DNA from 3 places in the Dactylosporangium sp. NPDC000521 genome. Region 3 is predicted to be linked to each of the others. Evidence: riboswitches for the same ligand, from Rfam matches in the RefSeq annotation. Region 3 holds a riboswitch; each other region holds the start of a gene.
The links. A riboswitch is a leader RNA that binds a small molecule or an ion and turns the genes downstream of it on or off. The one in region 3 is predicted to bind thiamine pyrophosphate.
Positions count from the first base shown of each region.

Region 1: another riboswitch for thiamine pyrophosphate. It lies ahead of ACFY3L_RS35760 (ECF transporter S component); the one in region 3 lies ahead of thiS (sulfur carrier protein ThiS).
Region 2: another riboswitch for thiamine pyrophosphate. It lies ahead of ACFY3L_RS44545 (fumarylacetoacetate hydrolase family protein); the one in region 3 lies ahead of thiS (sulfur carrier protein ThiS).

Region 1 covers NZ_JBIAYW010000013.1:111,902-114,153, reverse strand. Annotated here, with positions in the region: gene ACFY3L_RS35765 (ABC transporter ATP-binding protein) at 1-603, opposite strand, end outside; gene ACFY3L_RS35760 (ECF transporter S component) at 606-1,172, opposite strand; TPP riboswitch at 1,245-1,351, opposite strand; gene ACFY3L_RS35755 (acyl-CoA dehydrogenase family protein) at 1,504-2,252, shown strand, end outside.
Region 2 covers NZ_JBIAYW010000023.1:14,279-16,530, forward strand. Annotated here, with positions in the region: gene ACFY3L_RS44535 (DUF6401 family natural product biosynthesis protein) at 40-387, shown strand; TPP riboswitch at 770-899, shown strand; gene ACFY3L_RS44540 (hypothetical protein) at 901-1,116, opposite strand; gene ACFY3L_RS44545 (fumarylacetoacetate hydrolase family protein) at 1,160-1,468, shown strand; gene ACFY3L_RS44550 (AMP-binding protein) at 1,693-1,950, shown strand; gene ACFY3L_RS44555 (universal stress protein) at 2,027-2,221, opposite strand.
Region 3 covers NZ_JBIAYW010000003.1:268,969-271,220, reverse strand. Annotated here, with positions in the region: gene ACFY3L_RS11415 (thiamine phosphate synthase) at 1-151, opposite strand, end outside; gene ACFY3L_RS11410 (thiazole synthase) at 145-891, opposite strand; gene thiS (sulfur carrier protein ThiS) at 989-1,195, opposite strand; TPP riboswitch at 1,194-1,304, opposite strand; gene thiO (glycine oxidase ThiO) at 1,330-2,252, opposite strand, start outside.

The DNA.
Region 1 (2,252 bases), on a different contig from region 3:
CGCCTCCTCGAGGCGGTGTTCGACGAGGATCATGGTGGCGTCGACGTCGTGGAGGGCCTTCGCGAGCGCCGCCCGTACCAGCTGAGCACCCGCCGGATCGAGGTTGGCGGTCGGCTCGTCGAGCAGGAGCAGGCGCGGCCGCGCCACGAGCACGCCGGCGATCGCGAGCCGCTGCTGCTCACCGCCGGACAGCTGGGCCGTGTCACGGTCGCGGTCGTACGGGAAGCCGACGGCGGCGAGGGCGGCGTCGACCCTCGGCCAGATCTCGTCGCGGGGGACGCCCCGGTTCTCCAGGCCGAACGCGACGTCGTCGCCGCACCGGCTCATGACGAGCTGGGTCTGCGGGTCCTGGAAGACGATGCCGGTGCCCGCCCTGCGCTGCCGGGCCGGCGCGCCGTCGACGAGCACCTCGCCCTCCTGCTCGCCGGAGTCCTCGGCGAGCAGGCCGGCGAGCGCGGCGAGCAGGGTGCTCTTGCCGGCGCCGGAGGCGCCCGCCAGGAGGACCCGCTCGCCGTGCTCGATCCGCAGGTCGAAGTGGCGGACCGCCCAGGCCTTGCGCCCGGCATGCCGCCACCCGAATCCCTTGAACTCGACGGTGCTCAACGTCAGACTGCGGCCCGTTCGCGGCCCGACGGGAAGCGGTCCAGCACGCCGGTCGTGGCGAGCGAGCGCTGCAGCGCCCACGAGCCGGCGCCGGCGATGACCGCGCCGCTGGCCATGACGATCGCCGCGTACAGGGCCTTGTCGGTGTTGCTGAACGCGCCGTAGTAGATGTTGAGGTCCAGCAGGGCCGCGCCGCCCCCGGCGAGGGCACCGGCGACGAGCGCATTGCCGAGCTTGAAGCTGCGGTATCCGGTGAACGCGAAGCCGAACTCGCCGCCGACGCCCTGCACCAGGCCGGACAGCAGCACGCCGAGGCCCCAGGTCGAGCCGAACAGGGCCGAGACCAGCGCCGCGACGAACTCGGTGTAGAGCCCGGCGCCCGGCTTGCGGATCACGAGCGGGCCGAGCACGCCCGGGATCAGCCACACGCCGTAGATGAAGGCGCGCCACGGCAGGGCGACGCTCTCCATGGCGTTCCACAGGTTGTTCCACGCGTAGAACACGGCGGCGAACGCCACCGCGATGACCGACGCGACGATGATGTCGACGGTCCGCCAACGGGTTTCCACTTCGGTGCCTCCTGGTCCGGGGGTGAGCCAGAAGGAGTCGCGACGCCACGCCGCTGGTGCGGACGTGGCGCGGGCGTGAGGTGACCGAGCTTCCTGCGCTGGCATTACCCAGATCAGGTTCGAGGGTCTGCGGCTTTCTCGCCGCACTCTCAGCGCTGTGCGCTCCCCTGTCGGATGTGAAGTTGTTTCCCGACGGTAACAGTGAACGATTCCCGCTCGTAGGTCCCCGTCGTGAAAATCACGGCGCTTGATCCTTCTCCGCGAGGCATGGCCTTTGCTACTGGCGGGTAATAGCCTGGTCGGTACTGGACTGACACCTGGGGGTGCCGCAATGACGCAGGTCGCTTCCTCGCCCACCGCTAGCAGTACGCACACCGAGAAACACGCGCGCAAGGTCATCGAGGCCAGCCGCGAGCAGGAGTGGCGCAAACCGAGCTTCGGCAAGGAGCTGTTCCTCGGCCGATTCCGCCTCGACCTGATCGACCCACCGCCGGCGGACAAGCAGGCCGCCGAAGGCCAGGTGTTCCTGGCGAAGCTCCGCTCGTACATCAGCGGCGTCGACGGACAGCAGATCGAACGCGACGCCCGCATCCCCGACGAGGTGCTCCGCGACCTGGGCTCGCTCGGCGCCTTCGGGATGAAGATCGACACCAAGTACGGCGGCCTCGGGCTGTCGAACCTCGACTACTGCCGCGCCCTCGCGCTGGTCGGGTCGGTCAACCCGTCGATCGGCGCGCTGCTGTCGGCGCACCAGTCGATCGGCGTGCCACAGCCGCTGAAGCTGGTCGGCACCGACGAGCAGAAGTCCCGCTTCCTGCCCCGGCTCGCCGGCGGCGAGGTGTCCGCGTTCCTGCTGACCGAGCCCGAGGTCGGCTCGTACCCGGCGAACCTGCGCACCTCCGCCGTGCCGACCGGGGACGGCGACTACCTGCTCAACGGGGTCAAGCTCTGGGCCACCAACGGCACCCTGGCCACGCTGTTCGTGGTGATGGCGCTGGTACCGCGCTCCGAGGGGCACCGGGGCGGCATCACGGCGTTCGTGGTCGAGGGTGACGCGCCCGGGGTCACGATCGAGCGGCG
Region 2 (2,252 bases), on a different contig from region 3:
CCTTTTCGTCCCGGTACGGCCTCTCTATGGTCGTACTTCATGAGCATCCCCGCCTCGAACCTGGGCGCCGACCACGCGACCGTGCAGATGCTGCTCGACCGCCTCCACCGGCGGATCGGCGCCGCCGGCCTCGCGGCAGCAGCTGCGATTCCCGGCCTGTCGGCGCAGGTCGACCAGCACGCAGCCGAGGTGCGGGACCTGCTCGGCATCCGCGGCCGTCGGCCGACGCTCGCAGCGCTGGCCAGCTACGCCGACGGACTACTGGACGGGGCGATCGACCGCGGATGGCAGCCGCCGCAGCACGATCTGGCCGGCTGGGTCGACGCCGACGGTGTGACGGTCCGGCTCGTGGCCCTGTGCGACTTGGCCTGCAGCGCCATGGCGTAGCGGCAGAAGCAACGTTTCGCCTCCTGCTGCTCAGTGAAGGGGCGCTGTACTCCTCGCGCATCGTCGAGTGGCGGCGGGCCCGCGACGCCAGCGCTCTGGCCGGGGTGGCCGACGAGCCGCGCCTGGTTTACCGACCTCGGCCCAGGCTTCTACGACACCCGCGTCAATCCCGAACGCCGCAAACGCAACCACATCCGCCAGTTCGAAGCCCTCGGCTACACCGTCACTCTCGCCCCAGCCGCCCGACCGGCCCGTAGTAAGCAGCATCCCAGCTGCGCCGGGATGCTGCCGCCTGCCCCCTCACCCTGCATTTTCGGATCAGCTTCACCCGAGCTCTCACCCTGCACCTGCCGGTTTCCGGCGTAGCGTATGTGAGTGCCTGCGGGACAAGCGGGAGAGCGAAGCTATTAGCCCAGCGGAGCTGAGAGGCCGAAAGATCGGAGAGGTTGGACGGCGATCCCCATTCACCTGATCCGGACAATGCCGGCGCAGGAAAATTGCCTCGCAGGTTATTCATCTGCACCGACCACTCGGCGCGCCGTCTTTCGCGCCGTCTTTGATGATGTCAACGGCCATGGCGATGTGGCGTGACGCATGTTGCGTGATCGGGATCAAGACTACTGCCAGTGAGGATCGCCGGGGTGGATGCCGCGTGCGATCCCGCGCAACGCGCCCTGCCGCGTCGTCGCCCAGATGACGAACTTCATCCCGCACGTCGACGAACTTCATCTCGCACGTCAAGGACACGGGCGGCAAGCCCGAGACGGTCCCGTTGACGTTCTTCCGCAAGACGTCGGGCTCGATCAGCGGCCCGTTCGACGACGTGGTCCGCCCCGGCCACGTGCGGCTGCTGGACTACGAGGTGGAGATCGGACTGGTCTTCGGCCGCCAGATGCCGGTCGGCACGACGGTCACCGCGGACAACCTCGCCGACTACGTCGCGGGCATGGTGGTTACCAACGACATCGCGGCGCGTGACGTCCAGCTTCCGCAGACCCAGCTCTACGAGGCCAAGTCGTCGAGACCGCCGTCGCCACCAACGACGGCGCGATCGACCTCGGCCGGCAGCGCACGGTCGTGAGGTACGCCCGATGACCGGGGACCTGCTGTGGCCGTACTACGCCGCGCCCGATGACCTGGCCACGATCGAAGCCGTACCGCTCAGGGCGCGGGGCCTGCCCGAATCGACCTACGCACCAAGCGGTCGCCCGCGACGGCCTGCTCGACGCCGTCCTCGTCCTGCGGCCCACCGAGGCAGCAGGCGCGCCCCCAGCCGCTGCCCGCCGTTGAGGGCGCACGGCGATCCTGGCCGAGGGCTACGGGCTGAGCGAGGCGTCCTGCGCGAGCGCGCGCAGCTTCCCGGAAGCGCCGCGGCCGCATTCGGTCGGGCAGTGCCCGCCCTACCAGCAGATGAGGGTGGTGCGTGCCGGCGCCGACGGAAGCTGGGAGGACGTGCCCGCTGGGGGGGAGAGTGGCTTGCTGGGGATCAGCGGCCCTACCGTCTTCCGGGGTTACGTCACCGGCCGCGGCGAGAACGGCCACGTCCTCAGGTGCCGCCGGTAGCATTGCCCGGGGCCGGGTCAGCCGGCCGGTGATCTGTTCGACCATCCGTAGGTCGCTGCCGCCCCAGGCCGCGGGTTCATGATGCTGCCTTCTCGGCATGAACGCGCGACGGGACGACGACGACCGGGCAGGGTGCGTGTTGCACGCAGTGTTGGCTGACCGAGCCGAGCAGGATCCCGGTGAACGTGCCGTGCCCGCGGCTGCCCACCACGAGGAGTTCGGCGCCGTTCGCGGCGTCCAGTAGGACCTTCGCCGGGTGGCCCTGCACCACCCGGGTGACGACATCGACGGTGGTGGCGTGC
Region 3 (2,252 bases):
GGTCGGCGAGGGCCGCGCGCTCGCCGTCGGGCAGGTCCTGCTCGCCGAGGACGACCAGCCGCGCGCCCCCGTCGATCGCGCGGTTGACCACCTCGTCGAGCGGCCGGTGCGCCTGCCGGCGGTCGGTGAACAGCACCAGCCTCGTCACCATGGCAGTCCCCCCATCGGGCTCGAGGCGGTCGCGTACAGGCGGCGCGGGATCCTCCCGGCGGTGTGCGCGAGGCGGCCCGCTTCGACGGCGAGCCGCATCGCCTCCGCCATGCGCGCGGGGTGCTCGGCGCGGGTGACCGCGGTCGCGAGCAGCACCCCGTCGCAGCCGAGCTCCATCGCCAGGGCCGCGTCGGAGGCGGTGCCGATCCCGGCGTCGAGGATGACCGGCACGGCCACCTTCTGCCGGATGAGCGCGATGTTGTGCGGGTTGCGGATGCCGAGGCCGGAGCCGATGGGCGCGCCGAGCGGCATGACCGCGGCGCATCCGGCGTCGGCGAGCCGCTGGGCGAGCACCGGATCGTCGGTGGTGTACGGCAGGACCGTGAACCCGTCCTCGACGAGCCGCTCCGCGGCGGTGACCAGCTCGACCGCGTCGGGCAGCAGCGTCTCCTCGTCGCCGATGACCTCCAGCTTGACCCACGCCGTGTCGAACGCCTCCCTGGCCAGGTGGGCGAGCTTCACCGCCTCGGTCGCCGTGTAGCAGCCGGCGGTGTTGGGCAGCAGCCGCACGCCGCACCGTTCGACGACGTCGAGCAGCGACGGCGCGCCCGGGTCGAGCCTGCGCAGCGCGACCGTGACGAGCCCGGTGCCGCTGGCCCGGATCGCGGCCTCGAGCGCGGCGTGGCTGGTCGCCCCGCCGGTGCCGAGGATGAGCCGCGACGGCAGCTCCACCCCGGCGATGGTGAGCGTCGCGCCGTCGCCACTGCCGATGCCGGCGGCGCTGCCGATGCCGTTGCCGGTAGCGGTGCCAATGCCGTTGCCGGCGCTGTTGCCGAGGTCAGCCACCTTGGACCGCCGTGAGGACGTCGATGGTGTCGCCGTCGACCGGCCTGGTCTCGGCCCAGTTTGCTCTCGGCACGACGGACCCGTTCAACGCGACGGCGACGCCCCGCGGGTCCTCGACCCCGGCGAGGCCACGGACGACGTCGGCGACGGTCGCGGTGTCGTCCACATCGGCGGCGACCGCGTTGACCACGAGCTGCATACGGCTCACTCCTGACTCCCTGCGCCGGCATGATCCGGATCAGGTTCGACGGTCGGGGGCTGACAGCCCCCCTCTCAGCCCGGTCATACCGGACTCCCGTGGGGTACGAGCTGACCATAACCCCGCCGCGGTCCTCAGGTAAAGCGGCTCACCCCGTACGCACTGATGTCCACATCCGTCGATCCCTTGGTGACCAGGTCGGCGATGGCGTGCGCGGTGACCGGTGCGAGGAGCACTCCGTGCCGGTAGTGGCCGCCCGCGACGTACACGTTGTCGTGCGTCTGCCCTTCGAGCCGGCCGAGGATCGGGGCGTTGTCCGGGGTCCCCGGCCGCAGTCCGGCGAGGGTCTCCGCGAGCGCCAGCTCGGCGACCCCCGGCAGCAGGTCCGCGGCCGGACGCAGCAGGTCGAGCACCCCACCGGCGGTCACCGTCGTGTCGGCGCCGCGCTCCTCCTCCGTCGCCCCGACGACCAGCTCCCCGTCGGCGCGCGGCACCAGGTACACGTGACGCCCCAGCGCGACGCCCCGCACCACGTGCGTGAGCAGCGGCTCGGCACCCCGCAACCGGAGCAGCTGTCCCTTCACCGGCCGCACCGGCAACCCCGTCACCCGCGCGATCCCGGCACCGGTCGCGATGATGATCACATCGTCCCGCAGGCTGGACGGATCCTCGACGTCCCGCTCCACCCACGTGACCGGCAGCCGCTCCGACCGCAGCGCCGCGAGCAGCAGCCGCGGGTCGACCTGATGATCCCCGGCCGCCTTCGCCCCGCCCCGGACCCGCGGGCTGAGCATCGGCTCCAGCTCCCGGAGCTTCCGCCCCTGCAGCGGCTCGACCGGCAGCCCCGCCCGCAGGTAGTAGTCGACGAGCCGCCGCACCTCGGTGAGGTCGTCCTCGGTGAGCGCGACGAGCAGCGTCCCCTCCGTCCGGTACCCCAGCGGCATCCCGGTCGCCGCGCTCAGCTCCGCCGCGAACGCGGGCCAGCGCCGCATCGACTCGAGCATCAGCTCCTGCAGCGCCTCCTCCCCGAAGCTCGCCTCGGCCGCCGGCGCCAACA